Regions from separate parts of the Streptomyces sp. CA-250714 genome, predicted to be linked through region 1. Evidence: riboswitches for the same ligand, from Rfam matches in the RefSeq annotation. Region 1 holds a riboswitch; the other holds the start of a gene.
What was found. A riboswitch is a leader RNA that binds a small molecule or an ion and turns the genes downstream of it on or off. The one in region 1 is predicted to bind S-adenosylmethionine.
Positions count from the first base shown of each region.

Region 2: another riboswitch for S-adenosylmethionine. It lies ahead of ACQEU8_RS27765 (aminotransferase class V-fold PLP-dependent enzyme); the one in region 1 lies ahead of thrC (threonine synthase).

Region 1 covers NZ_JBNJMI010000002.1:3,475,380-3,485,488, reverse strand. The annotation lists gene ACQEU8_RS34440 (1-phosphofructokinase family hexose kinase) at 1-37, opposite strand, end outside; gene nagA (N-acetylglucosamine-6-phosphate deacetylase) at 275-1,450, opposite strand; gene ACQEU8_RS34430 (ROK family protein) at 1,447-2,367, opposite strand; gene ACQEU8_RS34425 (extracellular solute-binding protein) at 2,684-3,970, shown strand; gene ACQEU8_RS34420 (DUF3263 domain-containing protein) at 4,047-4,313, shown strand; gene otsB (trehalose-phosphatase) at 4,343-5,194, shown strand; gene ACQEU8_RS34410 (alpha,alpha-trehalose-phosphate synthase (UDP-forming)) at 5,205-6,713, opposite strand; gene ACQEU8_RS34405 (glucosyl-3-phosphoglycerate synthase) at 6,789-7,793, opposite strand; SAM riboswitch class I at 8,042-8,192, shown strand; gene thrC (threonine synthase) at 8,210-9,532, shown strand; gene ACQEU8_RS34395 (MoaD/ThiS family protein) at 9,685-9,960, shown strand.
Region 2 covers NZ_JBNJMI010000002.1:1,965,527-1,975,635, forward strand. The annotation lists gene ACQEU8_RS27725 (hypothetical protein) at 1-239, shown strand, start outside; gene ACQEU8_RS27730 (MerR family transcriptional regulator) at 300-1,133, shown strand; gene ACQEU8_RS27735 (GyrI-like domain-containing protein) at 1,543-1,752, shown strand; partial or broken gene ACQEU8_RS27740 (SDR family oxidoreductase) at 1,746-2,213, opposite strand; gene ACQEU8_RS27745 (glycosyltransferase family 2 protein) at 2,561-3,436, shown strand; gene ACQEU8_RS27750 (LysR family transcriptional regulator) at 3,632-4,534, opposite strand; gene ACQEU8_RS27755 (MFS transporter) at 4,629-5,870, shown strand; gene ACQEU8_RS27760 (NAD(P)-dependent oxidoreductase) at 5,929-6,579, shown strand; gene ACQEU8_RS27765 (aminotransferase class V-fold PLP-dependent enzyme) at 6,582-7,970, opposite strand; SAM riboswitch class IV at 8,161-8,279, opposite strand; gene ACQEU8_RS27770 (sirohydrochlorin chelatase) at 9,151-9,834, opposite strand; gene ACQEU8_RS27775 (uroporphyrinogen-III synthase) at 9,831-10,109, opposite strand, start outside.

The sequences.
Region 1 (10,109 bases):
GGTCGAGCGCGGCGTTGAGCGTGACAGTCAGGATCATCTGCTCGCACCACCCTCACCCGTCTCACGACGGTTCATGACATACAACCCACGACATACAGGCCACGACATACGACACTTCGGCGGCGAACGACCGCGCGAGCGGTTCCGGGAACCGCGTACGATCCCCGACCGCGCGAGCGATCATGCCTCCCCCAGCCTACGGCCGGGAGGTGCCCCCAGAACCCCCGCCGAGCGACCCCTCGGTGCCCCCGCCGAGCGACTCCTCGGTGCCGGCTCAACGGGTGTGCGGGGGCACCACCCAACTGCCCTGGCGCATGACTCCGGCCAGCGTGAACTCCTCGTCCAGCACCACCAGGTCCGCCAGCTTCCCGGTCTCGATCGAGCCCACCCGGTCGGCCATGCCCAGCAGCCGCGCCGGGGTGGTGGACAGCGCTGTGACGGCGTCGGTGACCGGCAGCCCGTCGACGGTGACCGCTCGCTTGAACGCCTGATCGAGCGTCAGTGTGGAGCCGGCGATGGAGCCGCCCTCCACCAGCCGGGCCACGCCGTCCCGTACGTCGACCTCCAGGTTGCCCAGCGGGTAGCGGCCGTCGCCCATGCCCGCGGCGCCCATCGCGTCGGTGATGAAGGCGACCCGGTCGGCGCCCGCCGCGTCGAACGCCAGCCGCAGGACGGCAGGGTGCAGATGGATGCCGTCGTCGATCAGTTCGACGGTGACCCGCTCGTCCTCCAGCAGCGCGGCGATCGGTCCCGGCTGCCGGTGGCCGAGCGGTGGCATCGCGTTGAACAGGTGCGTGGCGACCGTGGCTCCGGCGTCGACGGCTTCCCTGGTGCCCTCGTAGCTGCCGTCGGTGTGGCCGACGGCGGCGATCACACCGTTCTCGGCCAGCAGCCGAACGGAGTCCAGCCCACCGGTCCTTTCGGGTGCGAGCGTCATCATCACCGCTCGGCCGCGCGCCGCGTCCAGCAGCTTGCGTACGTCGCCGGGGTCGGGGTCGCGCAGCAGCGACTCCTCGTGCGCGCCGCGCCGCTCGCAGGAGATGAACGGGCCCTCGAAGTGGATGCCCGCCAGGTCGCCCTGTTCGACCAGTTCGCTCAGCGAGCCCGCCTGCCGGGAGAGGTCGTCCAGGTCGCCGGTGACCGTGGAGGCGGCCATGGTGGTGGTGCCGTGCCTGCGGTGGGTGTCGATGGCGGTCAGCGACTCCTCGTGGCTGCCGGCCGAGAACGAGGCGCCCCCGCCGCCGTGCACATGGATGTCCACGAAGCCGGGCACGATCCAGTGCCCCGTCAGATCGAGCGTCTCGGCGCCCGGTTCGGGCGCCTCGGTCGCCGGGCCGGTTGCGGGGCCGACGGCGGCGAGGGTGCGGCCCTCGACCGTCAGCCTGCCGTCCTCCCGCACCCCTTCGGGCAGCACCACCCGAGCACCGGTCAGCACCGTTCGCTTGCTCATCGGCTCGCAACCTCCGCGGAGAGTAGATCCCAGGCGAGGAGCCCCGCGCCCAGGCAGCCCGCGGCGTCCCCGAGGGCCGCGGGCACGATGGCCGGGAGTGGCTGAAAGGTGACCTTCTCGCGCACCGCCTCCCGGAGCGGAACGAAGAGGGTGTCGCCCGCCTCGGCGAGACCGCCGCCGATGATCAGTGTGCGGGGGTCGAGCAGGGTGAGTCCCGTGACCAGGCCGGAGGCCAGCGCGTCGATGGCGTCGGCCCATACGCGCAGGGCACGCGGGTCGCCCGCCTCGACGGCCTTCGCCGCGTCGGCCGCCGTCGCCTGCGGGTCCCCGCTCGCCTCGGCCCACGCCGCGCCGACCGCGGACGCCGAGGCGAGCCGTTCCAGACAGCCGCGCTGTCCGCAGCCGCAGGGCGGCCCGTCGGCGCGTACGACGATGTGCCCGATCTCGCCCGCGCTGCCGTGCGCGCCCGGTTCGACCCGGTCGCCGATGCCGATGGCGCCCGCGATGCCGGTGCCCAGCGGCACGAAGAGGTAGCGGTCCACGCCTTCGCCTGCGCCGATGCGTCCCTCGGCGAGCCCGCCGGTGCGCACATCGTGCCCGAGTGCGACCGGCAGCGGCGGCAGTTGCGGGTCGCGCCCCCGGCCGAGGCGTTCGCTCAGCAGGGCCCGCATGGGGATGTCGCGCCAGCCGAGGTTGGCGGAGAAGACGGCGATGCCGCGCTCCTCGTCGATGGTGCCGGGGACGGCGACGCCCGCGGCGGCCGGCTCGGTGCCGTACCGCTCCAGGCCCGCGGCGCGCAGTTCGGCGGCGAAGTCGAGGATTCCGGCCACCACGGCCTCGGGTCCGCGCTCGCGCCCGGTGGCCCGGCGCGCCTCGTGCAGCAGTTCGTTGCCGGTGCCGATGAGGGCGGCCTTCATTCCGGTGCCGCCGACGTCGAGGGCGATGACGTACTGCTCGGCGGATGGGCCGGGGGCCTTGTCACGGGTGCTCACGGGGACAGTTTCCCGTGCGGGTACCCAAAAGGTCTAGTCCACTCCAGGAGGTTCCGGCTCCGGATCACCGAATGGAAGCCAAGCTGATTTCGTACCGGTATCCGGTTTCGGTAGACGCTCGGGCCCTCCTGGGGGGAGACTCCGGCCCATCGGGCCGGGGGCCGATGGTGCCAGGGGGGAGAGAGTGGGCATCGGGGCCTGTGGCACCTTCTGAGGTCTCAGGGTTGAGGGGTAGTAGAGAATGGATCGGCGTCGTTTCCTGGGGATGGCCGCGACCGGAGTGGCCGGAGCGGCCGGGATGACCGCACTGTCCGGCTGTGGCGGTGGCCCGGGATCGGGCGAGGTGAAGCTGAAGTTCGTCGCTGCCGACTACGGCAACCCCGGGGCGGAGAACAGCTCGAAGATCTACTGGCGGAAACTGGCGGACGCGTTCACCAAGAAGAACCCCGACATAACCGTCGATGTCACCGTCCACAGCTGGAACGACATCGGCAAGAAGCTCACCGAGATGGTCGAGGCGGGCGACCCGCCGGACATCGCGCAGGTCGACTCGTACGCCAACTGGGCAGCCGAGGGGAAGCTCTACAAGGTCAGCGAGCTCCTTCCGATACCGGCGCAGGCCGAGTTCCTGGTCTCGCTCGCCGAGGCCGGAGAGGTACGGCGCGTCCAGTACGGTCTGCCGTTCGTCGCCAGCACCCGGGTGCTCTTCTACAACAAGGACCTCTTCAAGAAGGCCGGGCTCGACCCCGACGAGCCCCCGGAGAGCTGGCAGGACATCAAGTCCGCGGCACGCGCCCTCAAATCGGCCGGCGTCAAGATCCCCTACGGTCTGCCGCTCGGCCCCGAGGAGGCGCAGGGCGAGTCCCTGATGTGGATGCTCGGCAACGGCGGCACCTACGTCGACAGCGTCGGCAACTACACCATCAACTCCCCCGAGAACATCGAGACGTTCCAGTGGCTGCGGGACAACCTCGTCGCGCCCGGCTACACCGAGCCCAACCCGCAGCGCGTCGACCGGCAGAAGCTGTTCCAGGCGTTCACCGAGGGCGAGGTGGGCATCCTCAACGGCCACCCCACCCTGATGCAGCAGGCCGACAAGAAGAATCTCTCCTACGGCACCGGCAAGCTGCCCGGCAGCAACGGACCCGCCGACGGCACCCTCGGTGTCGCCGACTGGATGATGGCGTTCAACAAGAACGGAAACCGCGAGGCCTGCGGAAAGTTCCTGGCCTACGTCTTCGAGCTGAAGAACCACTACGAGTTCGTCTCCCAGTACGGGCTGCTGCCCGTCACCACCAGCGCCTCCGAGCGGATGCGCAAGGACAAGAAGCAGAAGAAGCTCTGGCCCTTCCTCGACCAGCTCGCCGGCGCCGAGTTCTACCCGGTGGGCAAGGTCTCCTGGGCGGGCACCACGGCGGTCATCAAGAAGACCATCGGCCAGGCGGCCATGAAGGGCGGCGACCCGAAGGGCATCCTCACCGCGCTCCAGCAGAAGGCGGAGGCCGAGGATGAGGCGGCGCCGTCCTGACGCGCCGCTCGCCTGCGCGCCGCTCGCCACCTGCCGCCCGCCGCTCGCCGTCACCCCTCCCGCGTACGGTGGAGGGGTGAGCGATACGGAACGCGACGGCGAGGCAGCTGCAGCGGCGGGGCTCTCGGCCGAGGACCGTGCCGTGCTCGCCTTCGCCGCCCGCGGCTGGTCCTCCCCCGGCGAGAAGGAGCGCGCCGTCCGGGAACGGCTCGGCATGTCGCCCGTGCGCTACTACCAGTACCTCAACGCGCTGCTCGACGATCCCCGGGCGCTCGCGTTCGATCCCGTGACGGTCAACCGGCTGCGGCGCGTCCGGCAGGCCAACCGGGACCGCACCCACTAGCGGCAACCTTCGCTGGTTATGGTGCGGCCATGCCGCTTCCCCCCTCGCTTCCCGAACCGGAGACGGAGGCAGGGCGCGCCGGGCTCGCCGCCCTGCTCGCCGACCCCGCGCGCGCCGTGCTCGCGCTCGACTTCGACGGGACGCTCGCGCCCATCGTCACCGACCCGCAGGACGCGCGGGCCCACCCCGAAGCCGTACTCGCGCTGGGGCGGCTCGCCCCGCGGCTGGCCGGCGTCGCCGTCATCACCGGCCGTCCCGCCGCGGACGCCGTACGGTACGGCGGCTTCGAAGGTGCCGCAGGGCTCGCGGGACTGACGGTGCTCGGCGCCTACGGTGCCGAACGGTGGGACGCCGCCGACCCGGTGGTGCGGGCGCCCGAGCCCCCCGCCGGGGTCGCGGCCGTACGGGCCGAACTGCCCGCCGTGCTCGCGGAGTCGGGGGCGCGGGAGGGCACCTGGACGGAGGACAAGGGCCGGGCGCTCGCCGTACACACCCGGCGCGCGGCCTCGCCCGACGCGGCCCTCGAACAGCTGCGCGCCCCGCTGTACGCCCTCGCCGAGCGGCACGGACTGATGGTGGAGCCCGGCCGTATGGTGCTCGAACTCCGTCCGCCGGGCGCCGACAAGGGTGCGGCGCTCGCCGGCTTCGTCCGCGAACGGGCTGCCACCGCTGTCGCATACGCCGGCGACGACCTGGGCGACCTCCCCGCGTACGCCACCGTCGCGGCCCTCCGCCACGAAGGCGTACCCGGCCTGCTCCTCTACAGCGCCCCCGAGACCCCCACCGAGTCGGTCGAGCGACTCCACGCCTGCGCGGACGTCCGCGTCGCGGGGCCGCCGGGCCTGGCGGCTTGGCTGCGTGCCGTGGCGGACGCGCTGTAGCTGCCGACCGTCAGCCGAGGGCGTCCAGTTGGTCCCTCAGCCAGCGGGTGGGCGGATGCGCGGTGGCGGTCTCCGCCAGCCGGCGGGTCCGCTCCGCGCGGGTGGCGGGGTCCAGCTCCAGGGCGGTCCGAAGGGCGGTGGCCGTCTCCCGCACATCGAAGGGGTGCACGGAAATGGCGTCGGGCGCCAGTTCCTCGTACGCTCCGGCCTCCCGGGAGAGCACGAGGGCGCAGCCGGCCTCCGAGACGACGGGCACCTCCTTCGCGACCAGATTCATCCCGTCGCGGATGGGATTCACCAGCGCGACGTCCGCCATCCGGTACGCGGCGAGCGACCGCGCGAAGTCGTCCTTCACATGCAGCACGACCGGCGTCCAGTCACCGGTGCCGAAGTCCTTGTTGATCTCGTCGGCGACCCGGCCGACCTCGGCCGTGTAGTCGCGGTAGACGGCGAGATCCTGCCGCGAGGGGTAGGCGAACGCCAGGTGGACGACGCGGTCATGCCACTCGGGATGGTCGACGAGCAGCCGCCGGAACGCGTACAGGCCGCGCACGATGTTCTTGGACAGCTCGGTCCTGTCCACCCGGACGATGGTCCGGCGGGGGCGCCCGTCCGGGCCCGTACCCACCTGCTGGCGCAGCTGCGTCAGCCGCTCGGCGACGTCGGCGCGGTGCGCCCGCTCCCGCAGGAAGCCGCCGTCAGCGCCGAGCGGGTGCACCCCGATCCGCGTCGTACGGCCCTCGTACGTCACCGAGAGACCACCGTCCTCATTCCCGGAATCCCCGGCCTGGACGCCCACGGTGACCGTCGCGCCGAGCACCCGTTCGCAGCACTCGGCGAACAGCCGGGCCCAGCGAGCGGTCAGGAACGCGGTGCGGTCGGCGCCCAGCATGCCGCGCAGCACCTGCGTGGCGACGTCGTCCGGCAGCAGCCGGAAGTAGTCGGCCGGCGCCCAGGGGGTGTGCGAGAAGTGGCCGATCCGCAGATCGGGGCGGCGGTCGCGGAGCATGCCGGGAACGAGCGTGAGGTGGTAGTCCTGCACCAGCACCGTGGCGCCCTGCCCGGCCTCCTGCGCCAGCGCCTCGGCGAAGGCGGCGTTGTACGCCTCGTACTGTGCCCACTCCCGGCTGAAGTCCTGGTCGAAGGCGGGCTCCAGCGGCGTCTGGTACAGCATGTGGTGGGTGAACCACAGCACGGAGTTGGCGACGCCGTGGTAGGCCGCCTCGAAGGTGTCGGCCGGGATGTCGAGCATCCGTACGGTCTGCCCGCCGGTGTCCCCACTGTCCAGGTGACCCCCAGCGCGCCGGGCCGCCGCCCGGTCGCCCTCGCCGAGCGCCGCGCACACCCACACCGCGCCGGCCTCGGGGCCGATGGCCGACAGCCCGGAGACCAGCCCGCCGCCGCCGCGCCTGGCGGTGAGCGTGCCGTCGTCGCCCAGCGTGTAGGACACCGGCCCGCGGTTTGACGCGACGAGCACCTGTGCCGACGACGCCTGTGATGTTGCTGCTCCAGCGACCATGCGGCGAGCCTAGCCCCCACCGAAACCGCTCAAACGTACGCGTCGTCGGTGAAGACGGACAGCCGGGTCAGCCCCTCACGCCGCCACCCGCTGCCCGTACTCGGGCACCGTGCACATCGGAGGACGCTCCTCCGCGTCCACCTGATGGCCGCGGGGGACGAAACAGCCCGCCTCGTCCCGCTCGAACTGGGTCAGCGCCGTCCCGCCGGACCGGCCCTCGAACACGCTCCGCGCACCGTGCACCACCGTCGGGCCGCCCCGGCCGATCCGGCGCTCGGCCGCCGCGTAGATGGCGGTGGCCATCCGGCCGAGGGCCTGCCCGTCCTGGTTGCGGTGCAGCCGTACGCCCACGTCGACCTGGGCCAGCGCATCCAGCCCCACCAGCTCCAGCGCGTCGATCAGCAGCGCCAGTTCCACCCCGTAGCCGACCGGGAAGGGCAGCCGCTCCAGCAGCGAGCGGCGTGCCGCGTACTCGCCGCCCAGCGGCTGGACCAGTCCGGCCAGCCGGGGCCAGTGCAGATTGAGCAGCGGCCGCGCCACCAGCTCGGTCACCCGGCCGCCGCCCGCCGGGCTGTCCCGCAGCGGGCGGTCGTACATCGCCTTGACCAGCTGCACGTCCGGCTCCGTCAGCAGCGGCCCGACGATGCCGGTGACGAAGTCGGGCGAGAACTCCCGCAGGTCGGCGTCGACGAAGCAGACGATGTCACCCCTGGTCGCCAGCAGGGAGCGCCACAGCACCTCGCCCTTGCCAGGACGGGTCGGCAGCCTGGGCAGCACCTCGTCCCGGTGGATCACCTTGGCCCCGGCGGCCGCCGCGACCTCGGCGGTGCGGTCGGTGGAGCCCGAGTTCATCACGATCAGCTCGTCCACCAGCGGAGTCCCGCTGCCGAGCCGGGGCGCGGCCAGCTCGCGGCGGATCACCGAGACGATCTCGCCGACGGTGGCCTCCTCGTTGAGCGCGGGCAGCACCACGCTGACGGTGGCGCCGGTGCGGCGCTTGGTCGCCAGCAGCGCCTCCAGTGGCCGGTCGGCGACCCGCCAGGAGCGGCGCCGCAGCCATTGGCCCACTTCATCGAGCACGTGCGCGCCTTCCTGTAGTCGGGTCCCGGTGGCCGGGCTGAGGTACAACGGTGCTGCGGTGTCCCGGCCCCGGGCCGGGTCCCAGGCCCGGTGGAGGTGAGCGACGGGTGATCCATCTCGCGGTTCGGACGTCCCTCTCAAGCGTGACCGCCGTCGGTTACAGTCTTGAACAACGCAGGTGACCTCCGCATCTCGGGGTCGCCGCGACAAACGCCCGAGTGGCCCCTGGCCGCCCGGCGCCATAGTGCAGCTCATCCAGAGGGGCAGAGGGAACGGCCCGTTGAAGCCCCGGCAACCATCCCGCGATCCGCGCGTACGCGGACCCTCCAGGCGAGACCGCCTCGTGGGGACGGTGCCAATTCCGGCCCGTGACGAGATACGCCACGGGGAAGATGAGGAGAAAGGGCCTCGCCTCCATGGCTGTGCAGACAGTTGCAGCGAACAGCACCACCTCTTCCGCCGACGCCGCCGGTACCTCCGGCTCCCCCCACGACTTGGGCGCCGCTGTGGCCCTCTCCTGTCGCGAGTGCGGCACCCGCACCGAGCTGGGGCCCAGTTTCGTCTGTCTGGAGTGTTTCGGCCCGCTGGAAGTCGCCTACGAGCTGCCCACCGGTGACCCGGAGGGCCTGCGGAAGCGCATCGAGGCCGGACCCGCCTCGATGTGGCGTTACGCGCCGCTGCTGCCGGTGCCGGCCGACGTCGCCGAGAAGCCGAATCTGAACCCGGGCTTCACCCAGCTGGTGAAGGCCGACCGGCTGGCCGCCGAGCTGGGGGTGACCGGCGGTCTGTACGTCAAGGACGACTCCGGCAACCCCACCCACTCCTTCAAGGACCGCCCGGTCGCCATCGCCCTGGAGGCAGCCCGCGCCTTCGGGTTCACCACCCTCTCCTGCTCCTCGACCGGCAATCTGGCCGGTGCGGTGGGCGCCGCGGCCTCCCGGGCCGGGCTCCGCTCGTGCGTGTTCATCCCGGACGGTCTGGAGCAGTCCAAGGTGGTGATGGCCGCGATCTACGGCGGCGACCTCGTCGCGATCGACGGCACCTACGACGACGTGAACCGCTTCTGCTCCGAGCTCATCGGCGACCCGCTGGGCGAGGGCTGGGGCTTCACCAACGTCAACCTGCGGCCGTTCTACGCCGAGGGCTCGAAGTCGCTGGCGTACGAGATCTGCGAGCAGCTCGGCTGGCGGCTGCCCGACCAGCTCGTCATCCCCGTCGCCTCCGGCTGCCAGCTGGTGAAGATCGACAAGGGGCTGCGGGAGCTGATCCAGCTCGGGCTGGTCGAGGACAAGCCGTTCCGGATCTACGCCGCGCAGGCCGAGGGGTGTTCGCCGGTCTCCCGCGCGTACAAGGAGGGCACCAATGCCGTCCGCCCGGTCAAGCAGCCCGACACGATCGCCAAGTCCCTCGCCATCGGCGACCCGGCGGACGGGCCGTACGTCATCGACATCTGCCGGCGCACCGGTGGAGCCGTCGAGGATGTGAACGACGCCGAGATCGTGGACGCGATGAAGCTGCTCGCGCGGACCGAGGGGGTGTTCGCGGAGACGGCCGGCGGCGTCACGCTGGGCGTGACTCGCAAGCTGATCGAGTCCGGCGCCATCGACCCGAGCCTGACGACTGTTGTCCTGAACACGGGTGACGGCCTCAAGACCCTCGACGCCGTGGCCCCCACGGCGCGGCCCACCGCCGTGATCCGCCCCAACCTGCCCGCCTTCCGCGAGGCCGGCCTGGCCTGACCCGAGGCGCCCCGGGCCTCCTGGGGTGCCGGAGGCGCCGCAGGTTGCCGGAGCGGCCTCGGACGGCTGAAATCCGCCCCCCGGTGTTTAACGGGTGGGAATGCCGGAGCGGGGCCCTGGGGTGCTTTCCCTCTTACGTTAGGAAGATCGACATGAGCGTCAACGTCCGGATCCCGACCATCCTCCGTACCTACACGGGCGGTCAGGCCGAGGTCACCGCCGAGGGCGGCACCCTCGCCGAGGTGCTGGCGGACCTGGAGAAGAACCACACCGGCATCAGCGCCCGCGTCCTGGACGACGCGGGCAAGCTCCGCCGCTTCGTCAACGTCTACGTCAACGACGACGACGTCCGTTTCGAGCAGGGCCTGGAGACGCCGACCCCGGACGGCGCGGGCATCTCCATCATCCCGGCGGTGGCCGGCGGCTGACCCGCCCACCAGCGCTTCGTCTGCGTGATCGCCCCTTCCGAAGAAAACGGAGGGGGCGATTCCATGTGACGAGAGGTGGCTTGAGAGGCGGTAGAGTGACGGCAGTTCCCTCTCCCGGCGGTTTCCGGACGTATATGGGAACGCGCCAG
Region 2 (10,109 bases), 1.5 Mb from region 1:
TCTTCTATCCGGTCCTCAACGAGGACTACGCCGTACGGATCGCCCGGGACTGGAACGTCAAACACGACGGGGCGGGTTACGTGACGCGGTTCCGCGTCGAGTCGGAGTTCCTCGCGCGGTACCCCGTCCAGCAGGCCGGCGGGGAGACCATTCTCGAACTGTGGGTCCCGGCCGAGGAGCTGGCGGAGTTCAACGCGCACATCGTCGGGCCGATCGAGGTCGTGCACGAGTTCCGGTGAGCTGACGGGCCGGATCCGGGGGTGGACTCTCCCTCCCTGGGAGAGTCCATTGTTGTCCCCGTGAACGACGACGTTGCCCCCGTGAACGACGACCGACTGCTGTCCATCGGACAGTTCGCCCGCCTGGCCCGGCTCAGCGTCAAACAGCTGCGGCACTACGCCGATCTGGGACTGCTGCCGCCCGCCCGGGTGGACTCCGTCACCGGATACCGCTACTACCGCGCCGGGCAGGCCCGCGACGCGCTGACCATCGGACTGCTGCGCTCCCTCGACGTGCCGCTGCCCGTCGTCGCGGAGGTGCTGCGCGGGGCGCCCGAGGCCACCGGCGCACTGACCGCCGTGCGCGACCAGCTCGACGACGAGCTGGCCCGGCGGCAGCAGAGCCTCGCCGCGCTGGAGCGGATCCTGGAGCGGGGCCTGCCCAGCGCGGAGACCGCCCACATCGCCCTCCGCGAGGAGAACCCGCAGCGCGTCGCCCTCGTACGGGACGTCGCCACCTCGCCGTACGACATCGGCCGGGTCACCTCGCAGTGCGTGGCCCGGTTGCTGCCGCTGCTCGACCCCGCTCACCCTCCCCGGCTCACCGGACTCTTCCCCCTCGACATGGAGGAGCAGGTCCCGGTCGCGGTCGCCGCCGCACTGGAGGAGGGGGCCGCCGCGCCGGAGTCCACCGCCGTGGATCTGCTGCCCGGCGGGGTGTTCGCCTGCGCCACGCACATCGGTCCGTACGCGCAGATCCCGCTGACCGCGCACGCCCTGCTGGCCTGGTGCGCCGAACACGGGCACGCCCTCGCCGGACCGCTGCGGGAGGTCTACGTCGACGATCCCGCCGTCACCCCACCCGACCAGCTCGTCACCCGGCTGATGGTTCCCGTACGGGAGACCGGCGCATGACCGGGACGGGCGCGCAGAGCAGTACGAAGCAGAGCAGCATGAAGGAGACCCGGACACCGTGAAGACCGATACCGCTTCCTGGTACACCGCCACCGACGAGCCCGAGCCGGCCGAGTACGGGCCCGTGCGCGGCCTGGGCGTCACCGGGCAGGGCGAGCCCGGCGGGGAGGAGTACGGAATCTGCGTACGCGCCCTGTACGCCGTCGCCGGTGCGCTGCCGGACGCCGAACCGGTGCCGCTGGAGGGCCGGTGGTGGGTCGAGGACCCGCGTCCGCCTCTTGAGGTGGAACGCGAGCTGTGGCGGTGGCATCTGTTCCTGCGGCTGCCGGACGAGCTGGACCCGGCCCTGGCCGATCAGGCCCGGGAGGCGGCGCGCCCCTCGGGTGCGGCCGTCGACCGGGTCCAGCTGGTGACGTTCACCGAGGGACGCTGCGTACAGCTGGTCCACCACGGGCCCTACGCCGATGAACCGGCCTCCCTCGCCCGCATGGACCGGTATATGCGAGAGCACGGCCTGGTGCCGAACGGACTGCACCACGAGATCTATCTGTCGGACGTGTCGGAGACCGACCCCGCCAAGATGCGGACGCTGCTGCGCCACCCGTGCCGCCCCGCGTGAGGTGCCGCCCCGTACAGGTTGCCGACCGTCGGGAGGATGCCCGCGACGCTGCCGACCAGCACGATCCCCCCCCCCGTCGCCCGCAACTGCTCCGTGGCCGCCCGGATCAGCAGGGCAGGGCCGAGGACATTGGTGAGCACCATGCCCCGCCAGCCCCCGGGGTCGCCATCGGTGACGGTGTCGTGGGTGGCGAACCCCGCGTTCGCCACCGCGTTGTCGAGCCGCCCGAACCGTTCGACGGTCGCCTCCACGGCGGCCTGCACCGCCATGTGGTCCCCCGCGTCACCGGCCACCGTCAGCAACGCTTCCGCCTCCCCGACCTCCGCCGCGAACCGCCCCAGCCGCCGCTCATCCCGACCGGTGACGGCCACCCGATGCCCGACCCCCAACAACCGCCGCGCCACCGCAGCCCCAATACCGGCCGAGCCCCCCGTGATCAGCGTGACGGGTGAGTCGCTCATGAGTCCTCCAGGACAGCAATAGGGGCCGGACCGGAACGCCGGCCCCGGACAAACGCCGACGTTCCGAACGCCCTGGCGGATACCACCACTTCGAGTGCGCTCCAACGCAAGTCCCGCGTACGACACCGGGAGCTCGGGACGGCGCATGCTGCCCTGGGTGCGGCCAGGAAGTCAGCCAACTCCGCGTCGCTCAAGTCGGCATACGGGGTGTCGGCGGGCATTCCGGCGCTGGGTGAACTGAGGTAATCGCCGATACGTAGTGGGGGCATGAAGACCTCTCTTGCGGTCGGCCCCGCTGCCCGGATCGTTAGCATCTGCGGCAGTCCCGAGGAACGGAGCGTTCATCTGTGAGTAGTCCGCGCATCGGCGTCGCCATCCTGACGATGGGCAACCGGCCAGCCGAACTGAGGGAGCTGCTGGAGTCGGTCGCCACGCAGGAGACGCCCGCGCAGCGGGTGGTGGTGGTCGGGAACGGGGCGCCACTGCCTTCGCTCCCGGACGGGGTGACCGGCCTCGAACTGCCGGAGAACCTGGGCGTGGCCGGCGGCCGGAACGCGGCCCTTGCCTGCCTGGCCGAGTTCGAGGACGTCGATGTGGTGGTGGATCTGGACGACGACGGTCTGCTGATCAGCCGCGATGTCTTCACCCGCCTGGCAGCCCTGTACGAGCGGGACGAGCGGCTGGGCATCGTCAGCTTCCGTATCTGCGATGAGCGCGGCCGTACCCAACGGCGCCATGTGCCGCGGCTGCGGGCCGGTGACCCGATGCGCGGCGGCCTGGTCACCACCTTCCTCGGCGGTGGCCACGCCCTCTCGGCCCGGATGCTGAAGCAGACCGGCGGCTGGCCGGATGCCTTCTTCTACGCCCATGAGGAGACCGACCTTGCCTGGCGGGCCCTGGACGCGGGGTGGAAGGTGCTCTACGAGCCCGCCCTGGTGCTCCAGCACCCGTGGACCTCGCCGACCCGGCACGCGGTCTTCCACCGCATGGTCGCCCGGAACCGGGTGTGGCTGGCCAAACGCCACCTGCCAGCGCCGCTCGTCCCCGCCTACCTCGGCGCCTGGACCCTCCTCACCCTTGCCCGAACCCGCTCCTGGGGCGGGCTCCGCGCCTGGTTCGGAGGGTTCGCCGAGGGCGTGCGCACATCGTGTCCACCACGGCGGCCGATGCGCTGGGCCACGGTCTGGCGCATGACCCGCCTCGGCCGCCCGCCGGTGCTCTAGCCACCCGCGGCCCGCTCGGCGAGCAGCCAGCCCGGCACCGCGCCCGGGGTCCCGCCCAGCCACCGCCCGCTGACGGAGGACATGGTCCGCAGCATCAACCCCGGACGTTCACTCGCCGACATCACGCGGAGCACCGCAGGCGTGCACTACGCGAAGAGCTCGTCGAGCTCCCCTTCATGACGCCGCTGTGAGCCCTCAGTCCGCCAGCTCCCCCTCCCCCTCCCCCACCCCCAGCTCCCGCAGGAACGCGGTGCCCGCGGGGGTGAGGCGGGTGGTGCTCCAGACCAGGCGTTCATCGCGTTGGGGGCCTTCGTGTACGGGGAGGACGCGGACGCCCGAGAGTTGGGAGACGAAGGCGGAGGGGAGGAGGGCGATGCCCATGCCGTTGCGGACGAGGCCCGCGAGGAACTCCCAGTGGGAGACCTCGAAGGCGACGTCGCGGTGCAGCCCGGCGGCGGCGAAGATCTCTTCCGTCTGGGCCCGGGCGTGGCTGCCCGCGGCGAAGTCGACGAAGGTCTCCTCGGCCAGCCGCGCCAGCTCCAGCGGCCCGTCGGCGCCCTCGTCGGCGAGGGGGTGGTCGGGGGCGACCATGACGACATGGCGGTCCCGCACCAGGGTGCGGGACCGGACGCCCTTGGTGCGGAAGGCCGGGGTGACGCCGAGGAACGCCAGGTCGAGCGTGCCGCGGCGGACTTCCTCGACCAGCATCTCGCTGCGGCTGGAGGTGAGGCTGATCCGCACCTGCGGATAGCGGGTGTGGAAGTCACGGAGCAGCCGCGGCAGGTCGACGGAGGCGATGGTGCTGATCGCGCCGAGGGCGAGGGTGCCGCGGATCTCGCCGGTGGCTGCCGCGACCTCGGCGGCGGCACGCTCCGCGGCCTCCAGGGACTGCCGGGCGGCGGGAAGGAACGCCTCACCGGCGGGGGTGAGCGCCACCCGGCGGCTCGTACGGTCGAACAGCCGGGCGCCCAACTCCTTCTCCAGCTTGGCGATCTGGTGGCTGAGCGCGGACTGGACGACATGGCAGCGCTCGGCGGCACGGGTGAAGCCGCCGGTCTCGGCGACGGCGACGACATAGCGCAGCTGCTGGAGTTCCATGCGCCCACCCTAGACGGATCGATCGCAGTCCACGATCGCTCGCATGACAAGGATGTGTTGGACTCATCGATACCGGCGACCGCAGTCTGAACGCATGACCGAAACCGCCGCCGACGCCCGGCCCACGAGGCCCGCCGAGGCCGACCCCGCAGCCGGGGCCGCCGCGCCCAGCCGCAGGCTGCTGCTCCTGATGGCCGTCGCCACCGGGCTCTCCTGCGCGGGCAACTACTTCGCCCAGCCCCTGCTCGACCTCATCACCCGCGACCTGCACATCGGCACCACCCTCGCGGGCCTGCTGGTGACCGCCTCACAGGCGGGTTACGCGCTCGGCCTGCTGCTGATCGTCCCGCTCGGGGACGTGCTCGACCGGCGTCGCCTCGCGGTCGGCCTGCTGGCGGCCACCGCGCTCTTCCTCGCGCTGACGGCCGCCGCGCCCAACGGGCCGCTGCTGCTGGCGGGCACCGTGGCCGTGGCGCTGACGGCGGTCGGCGCGCAGGTCGTCGTCGGCTACGCCGCGGCCCTCGTGCCGGACGAGGCACGCGGGCGGACCGTGGCCACCGTGATGTCCGGGGTGCTGCTGGGCGGGCTGCTCGCCCGTACCGTCTCCGGCGCGCTGGCCGGCCTGGGCGGGTGGCGCACCGTGTACTGGGTCAGCGCGATACCCGTCGCGGTGATGGCCGTGGCGCTGCACCGCTACCTGCCCCGGGCACGGTCCACAGCCCGGCTGTCGTATCCCGCACTGCTGCGCTCCTCCCTCTCACTGCTGCGCGAAGAGCCGCTGCTGCGCAGCCGTTCGGTGCTGGGCGGCCTCTCCCTCGCCTCGTACAGCGTGCAACTCACCGCGCTGACCTTCCTGTTGGCCCGGCCGCCCTACAACTGGTCGGAGGGGGCGATCGGCCTCTTCGGACTGCTCGGCGCCATCGGCGTGCTGGCGATGACCTTCGCCGGACGGCTGGGCGACCGCGGCTTCACGCAGTACGTGACCGGGTCCGGCATCGTCCTGCTGGGCGGCGGCTGGCTGCTGCTTCTGGCCGGTGAGCGCTCGCTGCTGTGGCTGTCCCTGGGCATCGTCGCGCTGAACATCGGTCAGCAGGCCGTGCTCAACAGCAGCCAGACGGTGCTGTACGCGCTGCGCCCCGAGGCCCGTAACCGCCTCAACTCGGTCTTCATGACCAGCTTCTTCATCGGCGGCGCCACCGGCTCGGCACTGACGGCCGTGGTGTGGGCACGCGTCGGCTGGCCCGGCGTGTGCCTGCTGGGGGCCGGACTGGCCGCGGGCGCCCTCGCGGTGTGGGGGCTGGAGCGGATCCGCGCGGAGCGCGGCACGGCGCACTGACCACACACACCCCCGAACCACTTATCGACAAGTCGTTCTCACCTAGGAGTTGAGCACCATGCGCATCACCGTCTTCGGCGCGGCGGGCAACGTCGGCAGCCGGATCGTCACCGAGGCCCTCTCGCGCGGCCACCAGGTCACCGCCGTCGTCCGCGACCCGGCCCGCTTCGCCGCGCTGCACCCCGGAGCTGCACACCGGGTGGGCGACGCGGCCGACGCCGGTGACGTCGCGGCCCTCAGCGACGGCCAGGACCTGGTCGTCAGCGCAACCCGCCCCGCGCCCGGCAACGAGGAGGGCCTGCTGCTGGCAGCACGCGGCCTGCTGGCCGGCCTCGGCACCACCGGCGTACGGCTGCTGCTCGTCGGCGGCGCGGGCAGCCTGACGGTGCCCGGCACCGAGGGCCGCGTCCAGGTCAGCGACGACCCGCGCTACGTACCCGAGGAGTGGCGCCCCATCGCCGAGGCGTGCAACGACCAATACGAGCTGGTGCTGCGGCACGCCCCGGCCCACCTGGACTGGGCGTACGCCAGCCCGCCCGCGCTGCTGGAGCCGGGCCGCCGCACCGGCCGCTACCGGCTCGGCGCCGACGAACTGCTGCTGGACGGCGAGGGCCACTCCGCAATCTCCATGGAGGACTTCGCCGTGGCTCTGATCGACGAGGCGGAGCGGCCCAAGCACCACCGGGTGCGGTTCACGGTGGCCTACTGAGCTCAGCTCCCGGCGTGCCCGGGTGCCTCCGAGACGCAACGGCCGTCCTCCGTACGGTAGTTCAAGCGCGCCCCGTCCCGCACCAGCTCCCGTACGGCGGCGACGAACCGGTCCACGTGCTCGTCCGGCGTCCCGGCGCCGAAGCTGACGCGGATCGCGTTCAGCGACCGTTCGCCGGGCGCGGCCTCGGGTGCCCCGCACTCGCCGGGAGTGTCGCCCTGCCGGCCGAGAAGGGCGCGCAGCAGCGGGTGGGCGCAGAAGAGGCCGTCGCGGACACCGATCCCGTACTCGGCGGAGAGCGCCGCCGCGAAGTGCGAACTGTTCCAGCCGTCTACGACGAACGAGACCACGCCCACCCGGTCGGCGTCCTCCCCGAAGAGGGAGAGGATCTGCACCTCGGGGACGTCGGCCAGGCCGGTGCGGAGCCGGGCCAGCAGCTCCTCCTCGCGGGCCACGAGGCGGTCGAACCCCGCCTCGGTCAGTGCCCGGCAGGCGGAGGCGATGGCGTACGCGCCGATGACGTTGGGCGAGCCCGCCTCGTGCCGGGCGGCGGTGGTGTGCCACTCCACGTCCACGCCGCCGTCCGCACCGCGGGTCACCCGGCGGCTCGCGCCGCCGCCCGCCAGATACGGCTCCGCGGCGCGCAGCCAGTCGGCGCGGCCGGCCAGCACACCCGCGCCGAACGGCGCGTACAGCTTGTGCCCGGAGAACGCCACCCAGTCCGCCTCCAGTTCGGTCAGGCTGACGGGACGGTGCGGGGCGAGCTGCGCCGCGTCCAGCACCAGGCGCGCGCCGTGCCGGTGCGCGGCGCGGGCCAGCTCGCGCACCGGCCACACCTCGCCGGTGACGTTCGAGGCACCCGTCACACAGACCAGCTTCGGCCCGACGGGGGCCCCGTGCAGCGCCGACTCCAGCGTGGCGACGGCCTGTTCGGGCGAGCGGGGCGCGTCCAGATACGTCACGTCGTGCGTCCGCCACGGGAGGAGGGAGGCGTGGTGCTCGGTCTCGAACACGAACACCCTGGTGCCCTGGGGAAGTGCCGCCGCCAGCAGGTTGAGGGAGTCGGTCGTCGCGCGGGTGAAGACGACCTGGTCGCCCTCGCGGCAGCCGAGGAACTCGGCGACGGCCTGCCTGCTCTGCTCGAACAGCTCCGTCGACAACTGGGAGAGGTGGCCGGCGCCGCGGTGCACGCTGCCGTAGTACGGGGCGTACGCCGCCACGTCGTCCCAGACCCGCTGCAATGCGGGGGCGCTGGCCGCGTAGTCCAGCGCCGCGTAGGGGGCTTCGCCCCCGGTGCCGAGCGGCACCTGGACGTCGCGGCCCAGTACGGGGAGGGGGGCGTCGCTGCGCGTGGGGGTACAAGAGGGGGCAAAAGCGATTGCGGACGGCATAGCGGTACTCCGGCAAGGTGAAGAGCGTGCGTGGCAAGGGGAATCACGGCATGGCGATGCCGTGTGCTGGTCGCCTTACGGCGGAACAGTGGGAGGGCCGGGGCGCGTTGAAAAGTGCCGCCCGTCGGCCCTAGCGCATTCGCTTGCTCACAGAAGGCTCCCTCGTAGACCAGGACCCCTGGCGGAGAGGGATCCGCGCTTGCCGTAGACCTTGCTGTCCTACGGCCTGGTCATCACCCGGGGCACCCCGCCACGGACGGAGGGTTGCCGGACAGCGGGCCGGGGCCTTTGTCGCTGTCGCTCGTGACCTGCGAGGGAGTATGCCACAGGCCCCGCCGCCCCACCATTGGTACGTCCGCGATGTGGACGCCCCCTGTGCTCGAGGGAGCACAGGGGGGCGGGTCGTGGCTGTGGGGGTGGGGGGGTGGCGGTGAGGGCTCGGGGTGGGAGGGGTGGGGCAGAGGTGGGGAGTTGGGGTGGCGGGGTGGGGGGGTTGGTGGTCTGGGGTGGGTGGTGGCGTGGGCGGGTGTGGGTGGTGGGTCGGGTGGGTGGGTGTTGGGGGTGGCGTGGGTGGGTGGGGTTGGTGGCGGTGCGGGGTGGGTGGGGGTGGTGGTGGCCTGGGGTGGGTGGGGGGTGGTGGCGGCTCCCCCCGCCTGCCGCCGGGACGGCTGGCTTGTGGGGGCACGCCCCCTTTGTTTTTCGGCTGCCGCCGACAGGTCGTGTCGGGGGGCTCCGCCCCCCAACGGCCCCCCGCTAGGTGGGCTTCGCCCCCCTAGGACCCCCCTTCCGCAATCGCAGAAGCCACTGACGTAAGAACCGCCCGCCCATGAGTCGCTGCCCTTTGTCTGCGGGTGGCGCCCATATCTGGGGTTGGAGCAATGGCCGCTCTCGACCACCCCAGATATGGGCGCCACCCGCAGCGGATGGTCCTGGGCCAAGGGCGGAGGACGAATTGTCCAGAGGGTCGATTGGGGTCGGGGGGCTCCTAGGGGGGCGGAGCCCCCGTAGCGGGGGGCAGTTGGGGGGCGGAGCCGCCCCAACGCCCGTCCGGCGAGGACCGGGGGTTTGGGGGCAGCGCCCCCAACACAGGAGGGGGCCCCGGGGTGGGGCCCTCAACCCACCACCACCCCCACCCACCCGCAGCCCTCAAACCACCAGCCCCCACCCACCCGCGAGGCCCTCACCCCACGGCGGCGCCAACACGAAGGGGCACCCTCGCGGCGAGCGCGGCGGCGACGGCGGGGTGCCCTCCGAGGGGCGAGGCCACGACATCGGCGCCGGCGGCGTGGAGCCGGTCGGCGAACAGGCCGGGCGCCAACAACCAAGAGGCGACGGCAACCCGCGAAGCGCCCGCACGGCGCAACCGCGCAACCTCGTCCGCGACAGCCGGCTCCGCGGTCGCGGCCCAAGCCACCGGCACGGGCCCCCGCAAAAGCCGGCCGAGCCGCCGCGCCATGGCGTGCGCCTCGGCACGCGCACCGGCGTCGGAGGACCCGGCGGCGGCCAGCACCACGGCGTCCCCCTCCCGTACCCCGGCCTCGGCGAGCCGGTCGACGAGGGCGGGCAGCAACGCGGCGTCGGCCCCCAGCGCGGGGGTGATGGTCACATCGGCGGCCCGCCCCGCGGCAGCGACCTGCGCGGGGATGTCGACCCGCACGTGGTAGCCGGAGGCGAGAAAGGCGGGGACGAGGCTGACGGGGCCCGGCAACCGCTCCAACGCCTCGGCGACGGTCGGCCCCCGTACGTCCGCGTAGGCAACGGCGACCGGCTGCCCCAGCCGGGCGGCGACACCGTCGGCCAGCTCCCGTACGGTGCGGGCGCCGGTGAGGTGCCGGGTGCCGTGCGCGACGAGCAGCACCGTCATGCGTCGGCCTCACAGACCGATGTGGGGTCGAGGGCGATGCGGTAGCCCCGCTTGGTCACGGTCTGTACGACCGAGGAGACCCCCAGCGAGGTGCGCAGCCGGGCGACAGCGGCTTCGACGGCGTGTTCGTCGGTGCCGCCGCCGGGCAGATAGGGCAGCAGATCGGCGCAGGACATCACCTGACCGGGGTGGCGGGCCAGCGCGCGCAGGATGGCCATCGGGCCGGGGCTGACCGGCCGCAGCTCGCCGTCCAGGAGTGCGGCGGAGCCCCGTAC